Regions from separate parts of the Staphylococcus massiliensis genome, predicted to be linked through region 1. Evidence: riboswitches for the same ligand, from Rfam matches in the RefSeq annotation. Region 1 holds a riboswitch; each other region holds the start of a gene.
What was found. A riboswitch is a leader RNA that binds a small molecule or an ion and turns the genes downstream of it on or off. The one in region 1 is predicted to bind thiamine pyrophosphate.
Positions count from the first base shown of each region.

Region 2: another riboswitch for thiamine pyrophosphate. It lies ahead of ACF3N8_RS02440 (thiamine phosphate synthase); the one in region 1 lies ahead of ACF3N8_RS10440 (ECF transporter S component).
Region 3: another riboswitch for thiamine pyrophosphate. It lies ahead of thiC (phosphomethylpyrimidine synthase ThiC); the one in region 1 lies ahead of ACF3N8_RS10440 (ECF transporter S component).

Region 1 covers NZ_CP171119.1:2,160,872-2,169,273, forward strand. The annotation lists gene ACF3N8_RS10425 (class I SAM-dependent rRNA methyltransferase) at 1-1,167, opposite strand, end outside; gene auxA (lipoteichoic acid stability factor AuxA) at 1,705-3,000, opposite strand; gene graF (glycopeptide resistance-associated protein GraF) at 3,147-3,275, shown strand; TPP riboswitch at 3,437-3,536, shown strand; gene ACF3N8_RS10440 (ECF transporter S component) at 3,607-4,182, shown strand; gene ACF3N8_RS10445 (ABC transporter ATP-binding protein) at 4,195-5,598, shown strand; gene ACF3N8_RS10450 (energy-coupling factor transporter transmembrane protein EcfT) at 5,591-6,382, shown strand; gene purD (phosphoribosylamine--glycine ligase) at 7,862-8,402, opposite strand, start outside.
Region 2 covers NZ_CP171119.1:515,220-523,621, reverse strand. The annotation lists gene ACF3N8_RS02485 (hypothetical protein) at 1-343, shown strand, start outside; gene ACF3N8_RS02480 (replication protein) at 467-1,030, shown strand; partial or broken gene ACF3N8_RS02475 (VOC family protein) at 1,137-1,553, shown strand; partial or broken gene ACF3N8_RS02470 (replication protein) at 2,115-2,459, opposite strand; gene ACF3N8_RS02465 (IS6 family transposase) at 2,516-3,190, shown strand; partial or broken gene ACF3N8_RS02460 (ThiF family adenylyltransferase) at 3,252-3,737, opposite strand; gene ACF3N8_RS02455 (thiazole synthase) at 3,734-4,501, opposite strand; gene thiS (sulfur carrier protein ThiS) at 4,503-4,703, opposite strand; gene ACF3N8_RS02445 (FAD-binding oxidoreductase) at 4,693-5,805, opposite strand; gene ACF3N8_RS02440 (thiamine phosphate synthase) at 5,798-6,454, opposite strand; TPP riboswitch at 6,451-6,560, opposite strand; gene ACF3N8_RS02435 (IS6 family transposase) at 6,768-7,442, shown strand; gene ACF3N8_RS02430 (CadD family cadmium resistance transporter) at 7,596-8,258, opposite strand.
Region 3 covers NZ_CP171119.1:120,406-128,807, reverse strand. The annotation lists gene ACF3N8_RS00540 (MarR family winged helix-turn-helix transcriptional regulator) at 1-226, opposite strand, end outside; gene ACF3N8_RS00535 (PadR family transcriptional regulator) at 988-1,302, shown strand; gene ACF3N8_RS00530 (hypothetical protein) at 1,716-1,991, shown strand; gene ACF3N8_RS00525 (YceI family protein) at 2,103-2,621, shown strand; gene ACF3N8_RS00520 (MerR family transcriptional regulator) at 2,911-3,672, shown strand; gene thiC (phosphomethylpyrimidine synthase ThiC) at 3,953-5,698, opposite strand; TPP riboswitch at 5,832-5,934, opposite strand; gene ACF3N8_RS00510 (hypothetical protein) at 6,915-7,166, opposite strand; gene ACF3N8_RS00505 (SdpI family protein) at 7,141-7,446, shown strand; gene ACF3N8_RS00500 (bifunctional metallophosphatase/5'-nucleotidase) at 7,465-8,402, shown strand, end outside.

The DNA.
Region 1 (8,402 bases):
TAAGAGCGTCACGAAGATAGCTTTAAGATACTTCGATGGTTTGTAATGCGGATTTGTCTTAAAGTCACGTGGTAGCCCCATTACCTCATCAAGTTGATAGTCAATTTCTAATTCATCTAGCGTACCTTTAATCATTTTTTTGAATTGCTTCAATGGAAAAGCACTAGAGTTCGTACATAGCAACATCGTGCCACCTTCGTTTAAAATCGGTAACGCACCTTCTATAAGTGCTGGATAATCTTTAAGCACTGAGAATGTTTTCTTTTTATTACGCGCAAAACTTGGTGGGTCAATGACGATCGTGTCATAAACATGTTGATGACGCGCCGCGTAGTTATAGAAATCGAACGTATCCATAACATAAATATATTGTGATTTAGGATCTATCGCATTCAGGCCAAAATTTTCTTCGGTTAAAGCGCGCGAACGATTTGCTAAATCCACACTTGTTGTTGAAGCTGCGTTTTCAGCTGCAATAACTGAGAAGGCACCTGTATAACTAAATAAGTTTAATACGTGACGATTCTCCGAATATTGATCACGTAACTTTTTACGGACTTCTTTTTGATCTAAGAAGATACCTGTCATTGGTCCATCGTTTAGGTGAACGTTATAATACGTAAAGTTTTCCTCGATGACGATTGGAAACTCTGGCGCTTCACCTTTAACGTATCCACTTTGAATCGCCTCATCCTTAAAGCGTGTTTTTTCATAAATGGATTTATAAGATAGCACTTCATCAATCGCTTTCAAGATTTGATAACGCAGTTTATAAACGCCCTTTGAATACCAAGTTAGGAGTAAGTGACCGTCGTAATTATCAATCGTTAAGCCACCAATACCGTCACCTTCACTGTTGAACAATCTAAATGCGTTTGTGCCTTCCTTTTGGTAAAAGTAATCGCGTTCTTCGATGGCTTCTCGAAGTCGTTTCTCGAAAAAGACTTGATTGATAGGCTCGTCTTCATCGTACGACAATACATAACCTAATCCCTTATGTTCCTCGCCAACATAACACGTCGCAATATATTGGTTTGAGTCCGTTAAAAGTTTAAATAAGTCGCCATCTTTCAATTGATCATGTTTAAAAATATCTGCTTTATCGATTAATGGGTATTGATTCAAATACTTTGTTTCTTTTCCTCTATTTAAAATGGCAGTTTTCATGAATACCAACCTTTCGTTTAGTTACAATACTTCTATTCTAACAAGATTCTTGTTCAACGTCTTTTGAAATTAAAAAGGTCCTGCTCAAATAAAATTGTTAACATTATGTTGATTCCCTAAACAGCATGCTTTCCTAGGGCGTGGCTGGAGCCTGTAGTCTCCAGACTCACGCTGCTCCCTTAGGAGTCAGCTGTTAGGGAATCAAATTGTATCTTTAGCAATCATATTTATTTTAAATTCAAATTGCATTGGTTTAAAGAATGATTGCTTGAAGACTCCCGTGGCACTGTGAGGAAGGGAGATCCAAGCGAAGCTTTAGCTCAAAGCGACGCCACAGGAAGGTCCCTTGCACAGAGGATTGCTTGAGCAATCCAACAAGCTAAGTAAGCAAGGCATAGCGAAAAACAAATCATTCGTCTACGGTATTACCAACCGAATTTGACGTAGAACTAAAAAAGAGACAGGTTTGAAGCTAATGACTTCAACTTACCTGTCCCTCATAATTGGTGGATTGTTATTGATTGTTGTGGCAATCATTTATAATTGTTTTTTATCTTTCAACTGTATAATAAATGTGATAATAACTGGAATTAACATTAATACAAGTATCGGTGTAATGAATATAGATAATAATAAACCATGGAATAAAATCACAAAGAACTCTGTTACGAGCTTAAAGAATAAGACACTAATCATAAAGAGTTGAATTGTCGTATATTTATCTTTTAAGTAATTTGTGAATGTTGTAATGATATAAATTACGATAATAATTAAAAGAATAAATAAACTTACCCATTCATAAACGTATTGTGTTTGAGATAACTTCCACTCACCTGACATAAATAAACCATTACGGTTATTCAGTTCTATTAGTGTAAAGAATAATAGAATTAAGCCACAAAATACTTGAACGTAAGCAGCTTTTAACCATTTCGGTTTACGCATCCAGTTCGGAATATCGTCTTCTTCAAGTTGTACAATATCATTCCATTTTTGAACGAATTGATCTCGCTTAGCACGTATCTTTTCAATATCAATACTGCGTCGAGTATTACGCGTGAATTCAGTCGTACGGTGTTGTAGGTCTTTAATTTGCGCTTTAGTTTGCGTCGTAAAGCTTCTCTTTTCAGAGCGGTTGTAACCATCACCTCGTAACTCTGATTCAGTCACGGGTAACGCACGTCTTAGGAATAAGAAGTTCCAAATCGCCATTTGGCCAAGTAACCATAAGATGACGAAGAACGAATTAATACTCAACACATCAATCGGCGCGATTTCCTTTCCATCGATTCGAGCATATAAAGCAAGTTGCGTGATGAAATAACTAATCCCATATGAAAAGATAATCCAAAGGTAGTGTTCCTTTCGATGGTTCGGGTTGAGCTCATCTTTATACGCAATATAACCAATATGTACAACAAATGGAATAATAAATATAATCGCAAAGAAACTATAAACTTGCGTCATTAAGATAATTGTTAATAAGAAAAAGATAATCCCTAAAACGAGATAAAAGATAGATATATCATAATCATAACGTGTAGTTTTAGATAATGTTCTCGCAATAAATACGAGTAAGATACCAAATAATAATATAATAATGCCACTTACTATAGGAAATCCACCTATAAATCGACTTAATACTTTAATTACTTCACTAAAGAATGCCATAATGAAGTCCCATAAATTATCAATGTCCATTTCAACTTTTTGATCTTTTTTTAATTTATGAATAAGTGGTACATTAACAAAAATTATAAGACTAAATAATATGGCTAAAGCACCAGTGATATAACTAAAGATTACTTCGGCATGCTTTTTCAAAAAAGACATACTATTCACCTCACAGTTATTATATATGAACGTTTATCAATTGTCTTTAATTATTCACAAATTCGGTCTGAAGTATGAAACATGTTTATACATTAATTAAATCGGTAAATATATACCCATAACCCACTATAAAAGAGGTGCATATTATGTCTGAAAAAGATATTAAGAAAGATGCAGAAAAAGCTAAAGAAAAAGAAGAAGAATTAAAGCAAGATAAAGAGAACGCTTCAGGCGACGATAAAACTGAAGGCGACATTCAAGATACATTTGAATAAGTAAGTGATTCCAGTTTCTAACTTTTAGGAAACTGGAATTTTTTATATTGAATTTAAATTATTTGAAAGCATCATTCATATTATTTATAATTTAGAGTTTTATGTGCCATTAAGTATTGACAATACTTGGTTTTCGGATTACATTTACATTAATCACATAATTAACGCACTAGGGGTGTGTAAACTGAGATGAGGCTTGTCCTCAAACCCTTTGAACCTGATCTAGTTGATACTAGCGTAGGAAAGTGTGCTTACATACCTATGTCTAAGCATGCCTTTTAATTGTTATCAATTAGTTAAGGTGTGCGTTTTTTATTATAGGAGGGAAATTATGAAAAAGGGATTAAAGCTTTCTGATATTCTAGTTACGATTATCATCGCTGTAATATTTGCTATTATTTACAATCTTTGGTGGATGGTATACGAAGTGAGCAAAGTAACTGGGCTACATATTGAAGAGTTAACTTATGGTGTATGGTTTATGGCTGCCGTTGTTGCTTATCTCATTATTCCAAAGCCTGGTATCGCTTTACTAGCGGAATTCGCAGCTGGTGCAGGTGAAACAATTGTAATGGGTAAATTTGATATCGCGACATTAGTCGTTGCCTTTTTACAAGGTTTAGCGAGTGAAATCGTATTCGCGTTATTCAAATATAGCTCACGCACAGTTATGGTTTCTATCTTAGCTGGTGTTGCAGCTGCACTCATAAATTTACCGGTTGATTTCTTCTATGGTTACCTTGCGGAAGTTAAATCATGGAACTGGATTTTATTAATCGGTTTCCGTTTAATTAGTGGTGCTTTAGTTGCTGGTTTATTATCATGGTTACTTGTTAAGTTACTTGATGAAACTGGCGTTACGAAACTATTCCGCCCTGCTTCACAAAAAGATTACGACTCACTTTAAGGAGAATGCATTATGCTAAAAGCATCAAATTTAAGATTAAAATACCCTAGTGGTTCTTACAAAATATTTGATGGCCTTAATGTTGAAATTAAAGATAAAGAGAAAGTACTTTTGCTTGGTCCTTCGGGATCAGGTAAAAGTACTTTACTTAATCTATTAAGTGGCATTGTGCCTGAATTAATTGAACTTCCTTTGAAGTATGATGAATTGATTCAAGATAAAGATAGTGCAGTAATATTTCAAGATCCAGATAGTCAATTCTGTATGCCTAAAGTGTATGAGGAATTGGCTTTTATTTTGGAAAATCAGCGCGTACCCAAAGCTGAAATGAAACCACGTATTCAAGAAGCGCTACAATCTGTTAACTTAGATGTCGACGAAAAGACGAATATCAACCAACTAAGTGGTGGTATGAAACAAAAGCTTGCGATTGTTGGCGCCCTTTTACAGAATGCGAATACATGGTTCTTTGATGAACCAACTGCAATGTTAGATATCAATGCAACTGAACAACTTTGGTCTCAAATTATAGAGTTATGGCACGATAAAACCGTGTTAATTGTTGAACATAAGGTTGAACACATTTGGCAACACGTAGACCGAGTTATTTTGATGAATGAAAATGGTGAAATCATAAAAGATGATACGCCAATGAATATTATTCAGAATCATGAGGCTTTATTAAGTGAATATGGGGTGTGGCACCCTAAAGCATGGGCTAATGCGCCAGAACCACGTTTAAATGCACTTTCGCGTCAAGATACTTATTTTCATTTTCAAAAAGGAGCGGTAAAACGAGGCAAAAAGGCTTTGTACCAAGTTGACGATTTACAGATCGGACTTGGTGATTGGATTACATTAACTGGCCCTAATGGTTCGGGTAAGACGACATTGTTTGAGTCGATGATGCAATTGATTCCGTATAAAGGGAAGATGACTTACCACGGTAAAACGCTGCGTAAAGTGCGTGATGCGGCGAAAAATATCTATCTCGTTTATCAGAATCCTGAACTGCAATTTATTCAAAATAGTGTTTATAAGGAGATTTATATTAACTTTCAATATCAAAATCCTGAAAAAGCCCATGAAAAAACCAAGGAAATGATCCAATTACTACGTTTACAACATGTTGAATCACAACACCCTTTCGAACTTTCAATGGGTCAAAAGCGACGTTTAAGTGTGGCTACTGCTTTAAGTACGAATGCGGATATTATCTTGCTGGATGAACCAACGTTCGGACTTGATAGTCATAATACATTTCAACTGATTGATTTATTCCAGTCTCGCGTTGAAAATGGCCAAACGATTATGATGATTACGCATGACCCGCATATTATTGATCGTTATCCGACGAGACGATTTGAGATTCAGGATGGAAAATTGGTTGAAGAAGTAGGTGATATCAATGGTTGAGATGTGGAAACGTTATGAAACTTTCGTTGATCATGTAAATATCGTTACGAAATTATTGATTGGTATTATCCTCTTTTTCTTCATTATATTCGTGCATAACTTCGACGTAATGCTCTACCTCGCGCTAGTGATGTTTATCTATTTGATGATCTTTAATGGTTCTAAGTTGAAGGTCGTGCTATTGGTCACGAGTATCGGCGTGATATTTAGTTTAATTTCGTCATTATTTATGATCTTCTATGGTGAAGGGTCTCATACGTTATTTAAGTTCGGAATCATTCATATTACGACCGAAAGTTTATTCAGAGGCTTACATTTATCATTACGTACGATGACAATGACTTTCTACGGCGTGGTTATCGCCTTTACATCGCAAATCGTCATGGTCTTCTACAGTCTCATGCAGAATTTAAAGCTGAAGCCGAAGTTCGCTTATGCGTTTATGGCCGCGATTCGTATGGTTCCGCTAATGATTGAATCGCTCGGTCAACTCCGTAATGCCTTGAAGATGCGTTACCAAATCATTAGTCGTTCGAATTACAAAGGCTTGAATTATTTGAAACATTTAGTTATTCCTTTGTTGAGTCAAAATATTCGAAAAGCCCATCGACTGTCCGTCGCGATGGAGAAAAAAGGATTTAAAGACGGTCCGCGTACTTATTACTATCATGCGCCGTTAAGCTATCGCGACGTATTATTTGTTATTATGCTTATTTTAATCGTAAGCTTAGCATTCGTTCTAGCTCATATGTTCCCTATTACGGGTATTATGGACGTTCGATAAATTAGAAAAACACGGGTACACATTTAGGTGTGTATCCGTGTTTTATTATGTTCCGAGACTGGGTTAAATTGTGGTGCTGAAGGGTTAGTTGGGTTGGCTATAGTGGTAGCGTCGGTTTCGATTGCTCATTCCGACGTTATTAGGCTTTTGCGTCGGTTTCGGTCGACCATTCCGACGTTATTTGGATTTAAAGTCGGTTTCAGTCGACCATTCCGACGTTATTTGAATTTAGCGTCGGTTTCAGTTGCTCATTCCGACGCTATTTCGATTTAGCATCGGTTTCGGTTGCCCATTCCGACGCTATTTGGATTTAACGTCGGTTTCGATTTACCATTCCGACGCTATCCGGTTTTTGCGTCGGTTTCGGTTGCCCATTCCGACGCTATTCGGCAATACTTAGATTAACACTCAAAGTAATTCGTTCACTTTTACCTACTTGTTGATTTATGACTAGTTGTTAACACCGCTCTTAGCAACTTGTGGTTTCTTCACTAGTTGGCAACGGCTCTCTTAACAACTTGTCGCTTCCTCACTAGTTGGCAACGGCTCGCTTAGCAACTTGTCACTCCCTCACTAGTTGGCAACGGCTCGCTTAGCGACTTTTCGCAAAACTACAAGTTGAATCACATATTTACTAACTTATATTACAAGACTTATATAAAAATAATTAATTAAAGCCATGTCGCGACCTCACTTGGCTACTTATCCGCTAGAGCCATGTCGTACTTCCACTTGGCTACTTATCCGCTAGAGCCTTGTCGTACATCCATTTGGCTACTAATCCTTTATAACAGCCATGTCATATCTCCACTTGGCTACTAATCCATTATAAGATCCATGTCACATCTCCACTTGGCTACTAATCCTTTATAACAGCCATGTCATATCTCCACTTGGCTACTAATCCTTTATAACAGCCATGTCATATCTCCACTTGGCTACTAATTCATTATAAGAGCCATGTCACATCTCCACTTGGCTACTAATCCGCTTTTAGAGCCATGTTGCGACCTCACTTGGCTACTAATTCACTATAAGAGCCATGTCGTACATCCACTTGGCTCTTATTCCTATTTAACAGCCATGTCACGTCTCCACTTGGCTACTAATCCATCGTAAGAGCCATGTCGCGACCTCACTTGGCTGCAACAAATCAACTACCTACACTTCAACCACATATGTATACCTCCTCTACCGCTTTTAATCCCTATTTCACTAAACACACAAATGCTCTATCGAACACCACCATTATTCCTGAATCACCATTTTTGCTAACACCCCTTCCCCTTAATCCACCCAACACCACCTATCCTCTAACAACTCAAAAAGTCCTACGAGCACAATACCCGTAGGACTCACCTAACCTATATATCGATCATCACGTTCAGCCACAAACTGAACCTCGACTCAAACTGAACCTCGCCATAACCTAAATCTCGACACAAACTTACACCAAACACTCTATCTCAAAAACACAACTTATCCGTTTCTTAAAGCTTTATCACTAATATCTTTACGATAGAATAAGCCGTCGCTCTTAATCTTCTCTACATTGTCATAGGCTTTTGCTTTAGCTTCTTTAATATCAGAACCTTCACCAAGCGCTAAGATAACGCGGCCGCCTGATGTTACATAGTCGTCGCCGTCTTTCTTAAGCCCGCTTACGAAGAAATCTGAATTATCTTCGAAACCACTCACTTTAACGCCTTTTTCATAAGCGCCAGGATAACCTTTAGAAGCAAGCATCACACCTACTACAGAAGCATCTTTCCATTCCATATCAATCGGCGCTTTAGCTTCTAAGTCTAAAATGTGTTGCATCAGATCACTGTCCATGCGCTTTAACAACACTTGTGCTTCAGGGTCACCGAAACGCGCGTTGAACTCAATCACTTTCGGACCTTCAGCAGTCAGTATCGCACCGATGTATAATAAACCAAAGTAGTCATAACCTTCAGCTTGCATGGCTTTTGCGATAGGTTGCGCAATCTTATCATTCGTTTCGCGAAGCACCTCGTCT
Region 2 (8,402 bases), 760 kb from region 1:
CACGAATCATATCAAATCTGTTTATCACACAATGGTTTTACGACATTATCTTAAACAAGATGTTGACACAGACACGACTCAGGATTGGCAAAATAACGGCAAAAGTAAAACAAATTCTGTCCAGCAATACTTTAATAAAATGGTTGGAAAATCGCTCGTTGATGTTCGTCAAAATGAAGTCCGTGTGGCAATTAAAATTCCCCGGAAACAGCAAGCTCACGATATATTAAAAAAGATTGAACCTCAAATTCATGAAGAAATTACACATATGCACCCGAATTATTACTTTTCAAAACCTCAACGTCATCATCGTTATCTATGGTTTGCAGGCCACAAACGTTAAGATACACATGCGTTGTGGTACACGAAGTGATAAACACAAGCGCATGTGTATCTTAACAGTGCCATGGGGTTACTACGACCCCCATGGCATCATTAATCAATAATCACAGAAAGGATGTTGATGATGTCAAAAGATAAACGTTCAAATAAGTGGGCTTTCTTAATATATGAAGAGAGCTCGCCATCTAACTACCGAGATATTTTGGAACAAATGCATATCCCCTATATTTTAAGTCCGTGGCATAATCAAGATATTGATCACTCGACAGGAGAAATTAAGAAGTCACATAAACATGGAGCTTTGTTTTTTGATTCTTTAAAAAGTTATTCCCAAGTCTCTGAATTACTTCAACAACACTTAAATACACCTAGTCATATTGAAATAATTATGTCCCCTAAGGGCATGTTTGATTATTTTATTCATGCGTCTAATACAGATAAAACCCCTTATGACATCAACGATATTGAAAGTGGTTGTGGTTTTGACTTAAATCAATTTTTATTAGATCAAGGTCAGTCCGAAATATTTAATAAGATTATTGATATTATTGAGAACCAAGATTTTACAGAATTTCAAAGTCTAGTGATGTATGCGCGGCAACACCATCCATCCTATTTACATTTGATTATTCAGCGAACATATTTTTTCGCAAAATATTTGGATTCAAGGCGTCACATGTTTAATTAAAATGGATATCATGTATCAAGACGAGAAGAAACCTGTTTCTCAGCTTACTCTTTCTTGACATTAACGCAGCGTAATACATTACAATTAATAAAAAGAGGTGAAAACGATAGAGTTTTACCAAATGCCTATGTTTAACAAAGTCCTAGTTAAAGACATTGAGAAATCAGAAAAATGGTATGAAAAAACACTTGGCTTTAAAAGTGTTTTTAAATTTAGAAATGATAAAAATGAAGTGCTTATGAATCATTTAAGACTAGAAAAACATCAAGATTTAATCTTAATTGTTCAAACAGATTTTGAAGTTGGCAATTCAATATATCTCAATATCTTAGTCAAAGATATCGAAGATAAATCACAACATATCTCATCAAAATTTATAGTAACTCAATTAGAAGACCAACCATGGAACGCTAAAGAAATGACAATCAAAGATCCAGACGGCCACTAAATCACACTTACTCAATCAAATATTAGCGATACTGATTTTGAAAAATTAATGAAACATACTTCGAAAAATTATTGAGGCATAAACCTTTATTGATAATACAAAAATAAATATCTATGAGTCATTATGCCAAATAAAGATTCTAGAAATTTCTCTAGGATCTTTTTATTTTTCCGAATTTTAAATATCATTATTTTGCATTTTAAAGGGGTATTTAGAGCAAATTCTAATCTCACATAGTTTTTTCTATCCATTTAATTTTGCCCTTTAAAACACAAATACGAGACAAATAAGAGTATATACATATGACATTTATTACGTACTTTACATGTATTTTATGTGATATATAAACTGATTGGCTCATGTCACTTAATATACATGTATTCGTATCTTTTATACATAGTACTCGTAATAATTCAAAACCATTTCTCATGTTTCGCTAATTTGATTGGAACTCCCTATCATTTATAAATTTAAACCGTTACATTTGTTGTTTATTTCTAACGAATGGCGAATTTTTAGATATTATTTACATATAAAATCAAATTTGAATAATCCAGTTATGTCAACAATTTCAAAATAGAACCTGACATTATCAAATATTTTAAAATTATTTTACTTGTTAGAAGCTTATTTGAATTATTGATTAAAGATATTGTATTTAGGTATATTTTGGCGACGCATATTTAATGCATGTATTTCTTCAAGTTCAGCTTTAATTGATTGCATTAAATAGCCTTGCATCGCTTCAACATTTTCATTTTTTTGTATCAACATGGCTTTAAAACGTTTTAAAACACTCACAAGTTCAAATTCAACGTCCTCTAAACGATAATATGTATCATGTGCATTATTAAATGACTTTTTCCCTTTGAGTAAAACACTTTTAATAATACGGATGTCTTTAATTTCAAAATTACTTAAATAAGTCTTGATTTGTGTAGGTAATTCTTCAAGCGCTTGGAATTTTAGAGCATTATTATGGTTCTGTTGCAAAGTTAATTTTATAGTATAATTTTAACAAAAAAGGAGCGTTCTCTATGAATTATTTTAGATATAAGCAATTTAATAAAGATGTAATAACTGTAGCCGTTGGCTATTACTTAAGATACGCGCTTAGTTATCGTGATATATCTGAAATACTAAGAGAACGCGGCGTTAACGTTCATCATTCAACGATCTACCGTTGGGTTCAAGAATATGCTCCTATTTTGTATCAAATTTGGAAGAAAAAGCATAAAAAAGCTTATTATAAATGGCGCGTTGATGAGACATACATTAAAATAAAAGGAAAATGGTGCTATTTATATCGTGCCATTGATGCAGATGGTCATACATTGGATATTTGGTTACGTAAGAAACGAGATAATCATTCAGCATATGCGTTTATTAAGCGACTTATTAAACAATTTGGTAAACCTCAAATGATAATTACAGACCAGGCACCTTCGACGAAGGTGGCAATGTCTAAGTTGATTAAAGATTTTAAACTTAATCCCGACTGTCATTGTACATCTAAATATCTTAATAACCTCATTGAGCAGGATCACCGTCATATTAAAGTGAGAAAGACGAGATATCAAAGCGTCAATACGGCAAAGAATACACTCAAAGGTATTGAATGTATTTATAGTCTATATAAAAAGAACCGTAGGTCTCTTCAAATCTACGGATTTTCGCCGTGCTACGAAATTAGTCACATGTTGGCCAGTTAAGGGAATACTACCATGTTAAAATGATAATTAGTTATATTTTTTCTGACTTTGCAACAGAACCATCGATACCATAAACAGTACCTTTACTACCAACTGCAGCACCGTAAATCCAAGGTATATTTTGCTTGTTACAAGATTCATTAATTAAATATCTTATTTTAAAATGATCCATACCATCTATAACAATATCCGGATGATATGTCGATAATAGATTTTCAATATTTAAATTTGTTATTTCACGATCAATTGCTATTACTTGTACGTTACTATTTATTTGATTCAACTTATGCTTTAATGCTTCAACTTTAGGTAACATCTTTTCTGCATCCAACTCATCATATAACGCTTGTCTATGTAAATTGGATAATTCAACAATATCCATATCTATTACAGTAAGTGAGCCTACCCCCATCCTTACTAACATTTCTGCGCTGTGACTACCAAGTGCACCTGCACCCATAATCATGACGTGAGTTTTTTGAAGTTGGCTTTGACCGTACTCACCAAACTGATGATATCTTACTTGTCGATTGTAGCGCTCTATCATAAGAACCCAATTCCTTCAGTTGGACTCGATGCTTGTGCTGTATACTTCACAGGTATTCTTCCTGCTTCATAACTCAATCTTCCGGCACTAACCCCTTTATTCATTGCTTCTGCCATTTTCACAGGATCCGCTGCACTTGATATTGCCGTATTAAGTAAAATACCATCAGCACCTAATTCCATTGCATGACAAGCATCCTTAGGTGAGCCAATACCTGCATCTACGATTACTGGTACATTGACACGTTCAATAATATAGCGCAAATTTAATGGATTATTGATTCCTCTCCCTGTACCAATAGGAGAGGCAAGTGGCATAATTGCATGAACGCCTAACTCTTCTAAGCGTTTCGCTAAGACAACATCATTAGATATATATGGACAGACCGTGTAACCTTTTTCCAGTAACACTTTGCATGCTTCATATGTTTCTAATGGGTCTGGCAGTAATGTTTCGTCATCACCAATGACTTCTACCTTAATCATGTCACAAACACCTGCATGATTAGCAATTTCTGCTATACGAACTGCTTCTTTAGCTGTCTTAGCTCCAGCTGTATTTGGAAATGTGATGAATTTCGATAAATCAACTTTTGCTAATGGATTTGGTAAATCTTTGTCATATAAATTCATGCGTCTCACTGCAAAAGTTAATACTTCTGTTTCTGCTGCTGCAATAGCCTGAGTTTGTATCTCTTCATTATCAAATTTTCCTGTACCTAATAATAATCTTGAATTTAATGTAAAGTTGCCTATTTTAAACATATTAACCGCCTCCTACAAATTCTAATAATTCTAAGTTATCTTCATCATTGACTATGCGAGATGTAAATTGTTCTCGCTTAATTAATGTTTCATTATGCTCTACAATAATACGTGTTTCATCCAGTCCCAATGATTGAATTATTTCTTGTATATTAATTGGTTGTTCAAAGTTAAATACGTCACCATTAATCTTACATTTCATTTCGTTCATCTCTCCTAATCTGAAAATCATACAATTGTTTCGGCCTATGCCCACTGATAATCCATTGACTCATCAACTCACCTATTAAAGGCGAAAGTAAAATTCCATTGCGATAATGGCCAGCAATGACAAATAAGTCTTTATCCACTTCATCCATAATAGGCTGTTCGTTTTGACAATAAGGCCGTATACCTGACCATTGGTTTATGATTTTTCCATTTTTCAAATCTGGTATATAGTGCAAAGCTTGTGATTTAAGCCATGATTTACCAGAATTAGACACCCCAACTGAATAATCATTAAAGTAACTTGTTGCACCGATTAAATATCTATTTTTTAATTTTGGAATGACGTAACAACCATTAGTCAGAAACATGGTAATATTCAAGTTTAAATCAGGTTGTTCTACCAATAGCGCTTCTCCTTTTACCCCAATAACCGTTTCACAAGGTAAATATTGCTGTAAAAGTTTTCCTGTCCAAGCGCCTCCTGTGACAATTAACTTTTCAGTATAATAAGCTCCATTTCGTGTCTCCACACGGTACCCATCTTTTATGGATTCAATATGGGTTACAGTTGTTTGGTATATTCTATCTATATGTCTATTTGATAATGACTTCAACAACCCTTTAGTATAGCGGTTTGCATTGATTTGATTATCTTCAGGCATATAAATACCATTTGTATGTTTTGAAGTTATAGCACCGTTGGACATGTGTTGAACATCAGTAGGACTAAGACGTTCTACAGATGCAAAATGTTGTCTTAAAAATTGATATTGCTGTTCAATCTTTTTATTATCATAATGGTTCGTAGCCAATTTTATTAATCCACTATTTAAATACTCAATATCCACGCCAACCTCTTCCAACAAACTATCTCTTAGAGGTTTGAACATCTTTTGAGAAATTGTTGCCAAACTAAACAAAGCACTATTTTTGGTGAATTCATTTTGCGCGCCTAACATCCCACCTGCTTTATAAGATGCATGCTTACCTGCTTCATCTCTATCTATCACAGCTATATTCGCAAAAGACTGACTTAACCCACGTGCGATTGACATGCCCATGACTCCCGATCCAATAATAATGACATCATACATGTCCATCCCACACTTCCTTCATGTTTATAAGTTTTTCTTTCGAATATTGATTAAAAACAGAAATACCGGCTATTCCTGAAAATCCATTAGGTAAAGAAGATAAAGTATGTTGATTAATACCTCCAATTGCAATAATCGGAATATCAATTTGTAGCGCTTCTTCAACCTCCGACTTTGCTCTAGGTGTTTGTTGAGGTTTAGATGACGTCTCGAATACGTGTCCAAATAATACAAAATCTAGCCCTAAATATTTAGCGTTAGCAATAGCATCTTTATGGTGCGTAGACATACTTATTTGCATATCGGGATAACTAGCTTGTACCTCCTCAATATAAGGATCACTTTCCCTAAAATGAATTGCCGACAAGTCACATTGTATGATTACATTGATATCACTATGAACAATAATCTTATCCTTAGGAAACTCATTTTTTAGTAATCCGTGAACCCACTGAATGACTTCTTCAGTATTCATTGGCACTCTTATTAATAAGTAATCGATAACGCCTTCGATTTCACAGTAATGCTTAATATGTGATTTAGACAAATCTTGATATGGTGTAATAGCAATAAACAATATTTTCACCTCAAATAAAAAAACGTTACTTTTCCTGGTGGAAAAATAACGTTGTATGATTACATTTATCATAGAAAACGACACTTTCCTACGCCAGTGCGAACTGGATCAGGTTCTAGGAATCCCTCAGTTATTACTTCGGTCTCAGCCTTTATCAAAGGCACTTCCAGTGGTTTCTATCTATTAAATTTTCGTTTCATAATGTTTTAGCGATTACTTACAATCTAACTTATAATCATTTACTTTTCAAGTCTCACTTCAACTTTGACAACATGTATCCTAAAGTCAGCTGGCTTAATTGTGCATAATCACGCTTATAGAGACAACTCGGTTCTGTTGCAAAGTTGAATTTATAGTATAATTTTAACAAAAAGGAGTCTTCTGTATGAACTATTTCAGATATAAACAATTTAACAAGGATGTTATCACTGTAGCCGTTGGCTACTATCTAAGATATGCATTGAGTTATCGTGATATATCTGAAATATTAAGTGAACGTGGTGTAAACGTTCATCATTCAACGGTCTACCGTTGGGTTCAAGAATATGCCCCAATTTTGTATCAAATTTGGAAGAAAAAGCATAAAAAAGCTTATTACAAATGGCGTATTGATGAGACGTACATCAAAATAAAAGGAAAATGGAGCTATTTATATCGTGCCATTGATGCAGAGGGACATACATTAGATATTTGGTTGCGTAAGCAACGAGATAATCATTCAGCATATGCGTTTATCAAACGTCTCATTAAACAATTTGCTAAACCTCAAAAGGTAATTACAGATCAGGCACCTTTAACGAAGGTCGCAATGGCTAAAGTAATTAAAGCTTTTAAACTTAAACCTGACTGTCATTGTACATCGAAATATCTGAATAACCTCATTGAGCAAGATCACCGTCATATTAAAGTAAGAAAGACAAAGTATCAAAGTATCAATACGGCAAAGAATACTTTAAAAGGTATCGAATGTATTTACGCTCTATATAAAAAGAACTGCAGGTCTCTTCAGATCTACGGATTTTCGCCATGCCACGAAATTAGCATCATGCTAGCAAGTTAAGCGAACACTGATATGATAAATTAATGGTTAGCTTTATTTTTTTACTTTGCAACAGAACCGATGAGCGTATCCATAGAATTATTTGTCAGAGGATAAATATTTACTCTAAATATCAAAGTCCTACTGTAAATCAGAGGTACTTTTGAGAAATTTTTAATTCACTAAACTCAAAATGGCGCGGAAAGTTTCGTTCTCCACCATAATATATATTCCTAATCCTATAAACACAATTGGGATAATCCAGCGGCCGTATTTCTCAAGTGTTTCAGAAACATATCTGAACCTTGCTAGACGATAGCCAATTAAACACCAGACAGCAACCATTATAAAGAAAGTAACAACTGTAATTATCAGTTGGTTGTTATTTAAGGTAGAAAAGAATGGAACATAAATTCCAATATTGTCTCCGCCATTGGCGAATGTGATAAAGGCTACACTTAAATAGAACTTATTAAATTTGTTTAAGCTGGAAAGAATGTTACCTTCATCCTCATCTTCACCCTTTATAAAGAGTTTTACTCCTAGATATATCGGTATTAATCCTAGCAAACCTACCCACTGATCAGGAATGAGTGTTACTCCAAATGTTGCTAAAAGACTGATTAAAACTAAAAGTGCAAAACCAAGATATTGGCCAATGACTATATCTCTTGGATAAATACGGTTTCCTTTCGACTCCATGCTAACTATTCCACTGTTACCCGTTTTAGTTTGTGACCTTGCTTGAGAGAACAGTAACATCAAGACAAAAATATCATCGACATTGGTTACTATAAAAGAACCTAAAGCAGAGAGAATAGTTAAAATTAAATTCATTTATATCAACTCCTTCATCGTACATAAACAGTCAGAAAAACGATTGGATATATTTCATAATTTGTATTAACCCAGTTCATTAGAAATTCATGAATAGTGATTAATCCATACCATCAGGAATTTTATACAGTAATACATCTATCA
Region 3 (8,402 bases), 370 kb from region 1:
ATAGCGTATGATTATTTTCACGATATAAAAGCATCATAATTGTGAAGCGTGATTGGGTGAGGTTATATCTTTGTAGCAAAGTGTCATAATGAGATTTCATCTCTTGGTAAGTGTTATGCATATCTAAATAAGTTAAAACAGACGATTGATCAATGTTTTGAACCTCGCTACTTAACTTATTTAAGCTCTTGTGGGTAGGTTGATCAACAATATATAAATCTGACATGAAAAGCTCCTCTGTTAATTTAGTTAGGTTCCTAACTAAATTAAAGGTATCATGTATTCTATCTAATGCCAAACAAAAAAAGCCAAAGTATTAGGGGAAATACTTTGGCTCACGATCATATAACAGGAGGGGGTAAATAGACCAATACTCCAGATTCTGTTATGCAGGATATGATCACTAGGGGGATGATACATATCTTGCGTTATACATACTGCAAATGTGAACGTTAATGACTAGGAGTTAAATATAGTAATAATTATCTCAGTTTAGGGATGATAGAGTTTCAACATATTATACTTACTTTGGATTCGAATTAATCATTATTTTTTCTTCTTTTAGGTGGAGGTTTAATTTAAAGAACTCCTCATAATCATGTTAACTCGTTCACAAATTCATTGTATCATATTGTGAAGAAAATCACTATTTAATTAGCAAAATTATTTTATGAGTTGTGACATATTTGTGAATGCGTGTAAAAAGTTCGGATTGGTGTAAGTGTTGAACTGACTTTTGCCATTTAATGTAAATGCTTGAAGTGTTTTGGAAAAAAAAGGTAGTATGAAAGTGGAAAAATAAATTTGAAGCAATTTATTATTTGAATTTTACATGATTTACTTTTTTAACAACTTTAATTGTAAATAAATGATGTTAGGACTTTGTTAATTGTTACAAATACACTTTACAATTATATTGTCATTATATATAGTTGAACTATATAGTCTGACTTTATAATTGGTAAAAGCATTACGAGAGGTGTAATTATGCGTAATAAACTTTTACCACTTTCCGAAACGATGCATTACATATTGCTTGTACTAAGAGAGCCTTTGCATGGGTATGCTATCATGCAGGTTATTCGAGAAATGAGCGAAAATGATGTGAATATTGCTGCGGGTACTTTGTACGGCGCAATTGAAAACTTAAAAAAGCATCAATATATTCGAAGTCTCAGTGATGCGTTAGATCGTAGAAAGGTATATATCATAACTGAGTTAGGCGAAGAAGTATTAAAAGTTGAAAATGAAAGACTTAAGCATTTAGTAAAGCTCTATGAAGACGGGCCTAAGTCGAATTAATCTTTTGAATACTTAATATGTAAATTACATGGATAAAATTAATTAGTCATAAATCTAAATATATGAAGGGTAATGAGTGAAGAACTTAGTTACCCTTTCAATTTATCATCATATTTTATATAAATTTTCTTAAGTATTATCGTAATACCTTAATTAAGAATTTTATTATCGAATTATAAGTACCATTTAAATATCGTTCAAAGTTTAGAATGAATGCAACATCATAAAATTTCATGTAACACAACACGAAAAGAAAATTGTTACATGGAAGTTTGGGTTTGGAATAATTTAACAACATAGTAAGTGGGTAGAGTAATTATGGAAGGGATTAACACTTTTTATAATATGGTGTTTAAATGGTGTTCTCTTTCGGCTAAGCCCCTTACAAAATTTTGAGTGAGGTGGTTGTTTACATGTGTGATTCAAATAAGCAATTATTTGTGAATCCGGAAGCTATTACATTAGAGTGGACGAATCTAATCACAGATGAACTTGAAATGGTAGCGGAAGGAATTCCAGAAGCACTTGTAGATCAATGGTTGGAAGATGGCACCCTAATTCCTTTCGCTAAAAAAGATGGTTTACGTCACTTCTATACTAAAGATGTATGGCGCGCAACCATCGGTCAGGTTCTTGGTCAAGATACGAAAGCGATTGACCATGATCCTGACGAGGAAGTTATGGACTAAGGATAGTCCATCTTCCTTTATATTTTGATTTTAAGCACGACTTTTTACTTATAGGCTTTATTTTTTTATAATAAAGGTATAAAAATTATACTTAATCCAAGGAGGATTTTTATGACTCAGTTTAAATTTGATCAGGTCCATAGTTCACTTGAATTCGGTATTAAGCATTTAATGGTTTCTAAAGTCAAAGGGACTTTTGAAAAATATGATGTAGACGTTACAGGTGACATCAGTAATTTAAGTACAATCAAAGCAAACGTTAAGATTGACGTCGCTTCAATAAATACGAAGAATGAAGATCGTGATAAACATCTTCAAAACGAAGACTTCTTCAATGTTGAAAAGTATCCAACAATTGAGTTCGAAACAACATCAATTACAGAAACATCTGTGACAGGTCAACTTACAATTGCTGGCGAAACGCACGAAGAAACATTTGAACTTGAATATAACGGTGTAAGTAAGAATCCTATGACAAATGGTTTTGTAACTGGCTTTATCGTAAGCGGTAAAATCGACCGCGAGAAATACGGCATTACATTTAACCAAGCACTTGATACAGGCGGTGTGATGCTAGGTAAAGAAGTTAAATTTGAAGCAGATGCTGAATTTGAAGTAGAAGACGATTAAGATTTCATAAATAGGCTGGGCGTTTAGCGTCCAGCCTTTTTTCATGAGAAATGATTGATTATTGATGTGGGTCTAGGACAAAATACTACAATTCCCTTAAAACAGCATGCTTTCCTGGGGCGTGGCTGGAGCCTGTAGTCTCCAGACTCACGCTACTCCCCTAGGAGTCAGCTGTTTTGAGAATTGTATGAAATAAAGCTTAAATGCTCTATTTCACGATTTATGTCACAGACCCCTTGAAGTTGACGTTGCGTCAACGTGTAAATTAAGTCGTGAAAGGAGGGATATGATGACACAGTACTCAATTAAGGATGTCTCTAAAATGTCACATGTTAGTACGAGAACGCTTAGATACTACGATGAGATAGGGTTGTTAAAACCTGATGAAACAACGTTTAGCGGTGAGCGTTTATACGATGCAGCCTCTTTAGACCGACTGCAATTAATATTGTTTTACCGCAAGCTTGGTGTAAAGTTAACTGAAATTAAACGTATATTAGATGAAGGCGAGCCTTCGATAGATATCTTAAAGGACCAAAAGTCGAGATTTCAAAAACAAGTCTCACAACTTAAAATTTACTTAAGTGAGATTGATAACATGATTGCGTATTATGAAGGAGGGTTTGAAATGAATCAAGCAGATAAATTTAGGGCTTTTAAACATGAAAAAATTAAAGAAAATGAGAAAGAATTTGGCGATGAAGTTCGTGCGAAGTACGACGAAACTACGATTAAACAGGCGAATGAAAAGTGGGAACACTTAACTGAAAGCGCGTACCAAGAGGGGATTGAACAAGAAGAGAAACTGATTCGTTCATTAAATACATTGCTGGAACAATCGTCCTATGATTTAGACGATCCAGTTGCTAAAGATGCATTTGAAGCACATAAACGTTGGCTTGAAATTTATGCGCCATACTACAATGCTGAGTATCATAAATCGCTTGCTGAGATGTATGTCGCTGATGAACGATTCAGTGCGTACTACAATTCTAAGACGGTAAAGCCATCCGTTCATTTATTAAAAGAAATAATCGATTATTATGCATAAGGAAAAAGTCCAGTCATTTGCAATTTCCTTTAACAGCATGCTTTCCTGGGGCGTGGCCTGAGCCTGTAGTCTCAGGACGCACGCTACTCCCCTAGGAGTCAGCTGTCAGGAAATTGATCTATAGAGCTACTTTATTGTAATAAATAATTAATTATTATGCATAAGGAAAAAGGCCAGTCATTTCCGTGACCGGCCTTTTGTGGTGAATTGAATAATGATTATGATTTTCTATTTGTAAGCGTTTAGTTTTATCTATAAAGGGTGTATGTTAAGCGTTCTATTAATGGTAGATTTTGCTACCTTTGTCTACGAATTCTTCTGCTTTTTGGCGAAGACCTTCTTCTTTTTCTTCCTTATCTTTATAAGACTTTCTAAGGTCGTGTGAAATACGCATTGAACAGAACTTAGGTCCACACATACTACAGAAGTGCGCGACTTTAGCTGATTCAGCTGGAAGTGTTTCATCGTGATAACTTCTAGCACGGTCAGGATCTAATGATAAATTGAATTGGTCGTACCATCTGAATTCAAAACGCGCACGACTAATCGCGTCATCACGGTCTTGCGCATTAGGAAGTCCTTTTGCTAAATCGGCCGCATGCGCTGCAATTTTATATGTCACAACACCTTCGCGAACGTCGTTTTTATCAGGTAAACCTAGATGTTCTTTAGGTGTTACATAACATAACATCGCCGTACCGTGGCTTGCGATCTTCGCAGCACCAATTGCTGATGTGATATGGTCGTAAGCTGGCGCAATGTCTGTTGTTAGCGGTCCAAGCGTGTAGAATGGTGCTTCTTTACAATGGAAGTCAGCGAGATCTTGGTTTTCTTTAATCTTTTGAAGTGGTACATGTCCAGGACCTTCAATCATCACTTGAACATCGTGTTCCCAAGCGATGTCTGTAAGTTCACCAAGTGTTTTTAACTCTTCGATTTGGCTTTCGTCGTTCGCATCGTAAATTGAGCCAGGACGTAAACCGTCACCAAGTGAAATCGAGATATCGTATTTATTACAAATTTCACAGATTTCATCGAAGTGTTCATATAAGAAGCTTTCTTTATGATGCGCAAGACACCATTGTGCCATGATTGAACCACCACGAGATACGATACCTGTTAAACGATCGACAGTTAGTGGCACATAGTGTAAGCGAACACCAGCGTGAATTGTAAAGTAGTCTACGCCTTGTTCAGCTTGTTCGATTAATGTATCGCGATAGATTTCCCAAGTTAAGTTTTCAGCAATACCGTCTACTTTTTCAAGTGCTTGGTAAATTGGAACAGTACCAACTGGAACAGGTGAGTTACGTAATAAATATTCACGAGTCGCGTGAATGTTTTTACCTGTAGATAAATCCATGATAGTGTCAGCGCCCCAATGAGTCGCCCATACAAGTTTTTCAATTTCTGCTTCGATTGAAGAACTTACGGCAGAGTTACCGATGTTAGCGTTAATTTTAACTTGGAAGTTTTTACCAATAATCATCGGTTCTGACTCAGGGTGGTTGACGTTGTTTGGAATAATAGCGCGTCCACGTGCAACTTCATCACGCACATATTCCGCTGACATATTTTCACGTGCCGCGATGAATTTCATTTCCTTCGTAATGATACCTTGTTTCGCGTAATGCATTTGCGTTACATTTTGTTCTGATTTCGCACGTTTAGGTTGATATTCGAAAGGTGTTTCAACAAATTTGTCATGACCTTCTTTTTTGAATCCGTTATCTAATGATTGAACTTTACGACCTTCATACGTTTCAATGTCGTCACGGTCGTTAATCCATTGTTCACGTAATTTTGGAATACCACGTTTCACATCGACTTCATAATCGTCATCATGGTAAGGTCCAGCCGTGTCATAAACTACAAACGGTGGGTTTTCGCGTTCGCCTTCATCCGTCACCGTATTAGAAAGCGTAATTTCACGGAAAGGCACCTTGATATCAGGATCCTCACCAGAAATGTAAATCTTCTTACTAGATGGAAACTGTTTCTTTAACTCAATCTCTTCTTGATTCACAAAAAAACCTCCTAAACAATTTTAATTGCTAGGAGGCACAAAGGGCTAAACAACCCCATGAGGTATCTATGTATCATAAAATAATCCTATTGCATCATATATAGTACAACAGGATATCCATTCAATGTTAAAATAGATATGTGTCATGCTTCCCTACGTTGGTACTAACCAAATCAGGTTCAAAGGGTTAAAACAAATCGTTTCTTTCAGCTCAAATGGCACCCCTAGCAACAAATATTTAATTTATAATTATTACTCTATCATTCATTTTTTGAAAAGACAAATAATCAAAAATTTATGAAAGGTTGGATACTGGTATTTCAGTGAGGTTTACAGGTTCGGAAACTTTTTGTAGTCATTGCTTATTGGCAGTCTTAAGTAACGTTGATTTAACTGCAAATTTATCGCTTATTAATAAACGTCGTCTTACGTACCTTTAAACTAGCTATCGAATTTTCACTAATGGCCAAACGCCGTCTTACGTAACTATTCACTAACTGCTAAAGTATCGCTAATTGATAAACGTTGTCTTACATAACGCATACTTGCTTTGTCCCGTCGCCCTGTGAAAAGCCCTTTAAGAAAGTCGGTTTATCACGTTTATTCAAACGTGATAATTGAAGGGCGTTGGTTTATCAAGAAAGTTCAAACGTGATAATTGAAGGGGCTTGGTTTATCAAGAAAAGTAGAACGTGATAAACGAAGGGCGTTGGTTTATCAAGAAAGTAGAAACGTGATAAACGAAGGGCGTTGGTTTATCAAGAAAAGTAGAACGTGATAATTGAAGGGGCTTGGTTTATCAAGAAAAGTAAAACGTGATAAACGAAGGGCGTTGGTTTATCAAGAAAATTGGAACGTGATAAACGGGAGTATTACATCTACAATTACAAGAAATCGGAAACGTGTAAATCAAGCGGGTCTAAATTTACAAGACTTGGAAAACGTGTAAATCAAATGGCTTTTAAATTACAAGACTGCAGAAACGTGTAAATCAAATGGCTTTTAAATTACAAGACTACGAAAACGTGTAAATCAAAGGGCTTTTAAATTACAAGACTGCAGAAACGTGTAAATGAAATGGCTTTTAATTTACTAGACTTGGAAAACGTGTAAACCATAGGGCTTTTAGATTACAAGACTACAAAAACGTGTAAACCAAATGGGTCTAAATTTACAAGACTTAAGAAACGTGTAAATCAAACCCGCCGTAACAGCTCTAAACAATACTAAACCCGACACCGCGTCGTAAACGAGCGCCGACACCACGTTTAAGTACTCCGACGCCAGCCCTAGCACCGCGTCGTAAACGAGCACCGACACCACGTAAACATACACCGACGCCATCACTACGTCTACGTACACCAGCACTATCCGTATTACACAAACCGCCAACCACATACAAAGGAGGGGTTACCATCACACTACTACCGGCAAGCTTATTTATGTTCGCACTCGCTAATCTTTTCAAAGAATTACCGCCGACGAAACCGAATCGATGGGTAGGGTACCGAACCCCGAAAGCACTCAAATCAACTAAAAACTTTATCCGCGCGCAAAAACTATCGGCGCACTTCAGCCTAAGGGTTTTCAAACGACTCAGTATATGCGCGGTTCCCATATTCGTTTTCGACATATGCGCGCTCATCTACTTCTCAGACAACGTACTGATTACAAGCGTCATCATTCAATCCGTACTCATTTTCGCAAGCATCGGTTGGATCATCTATCTCGTCGAGAAATACATTTAACTTAAAGGAGCAGTAAAGATGAAAGAAATTGTGATTTTATCCGTAAGTGACATTCATGGATACATCTTCCCAACAAATTATCAACATAAAGGCCAAGAACTATCGAAAGGGCTTTTAAAGATTCAGACACTCATTGAAAAGGAACGCCAAGCCAACACTAATACCCTGCTCATTGAGAACGGGGATTTCATCCAAGGTTCGCCGTTCTGTTTCTATTTAAATAGTGAGCTGCAATCGAGCGAAATGTTAACGAAGGTCTATAATCAGATAGGATTTGACGTTGGTGTCATCGGTAATCACGAGTTTAATTTCGGCTTACCGTACCTGCATGACACGCTCGACCGCCTGAATTACCCGGTGTTGTCTGCCAATATCACGACTGATGGCAAACCGTTCACTGGTCACGACGTCGTCTACAAGGAAATCGATGGCGTTACAGTTGCCATAATCGGCGTTACAACGCCTTATATTCCGAACTGGGAGAAACCTGAAATCATTGCTGGACTTGAATTTGAAACCACAGTTTCTTATTTAAAAGCCCATATCCAATCTGTTCGCGACAAAGCAGATATCGTCGTAGTGAGCTACCACGGCGGGTTTGAACGTGATCTCGAAACAGGAAACGAAACGGAACAACAAACAGGTGAGAACGAGGGCTATCAAATATTACAAGAAGTAGACGGCATTGACGTATTAATTACAGGTCACCAACACCGTGAAATCGCTACGGTCAAAGAGGGCGTAAGTATCGTTCAGCCTGGTTCAAAGGGCGACTTCCTAGGTAAGATCGTACTTCAATATGACGCACAACAACATACCATTAAGCATCAAACGACTGATCTCATTCCAGTTACCGAAGAGACGGTTTCACAAGAAGCGCCTCAAGCAGTTCGTGACACGCAAGATAAACTTGAAGCATGGCTAGACGCGCCTTTAGTTCATTTAAACGAAGACAT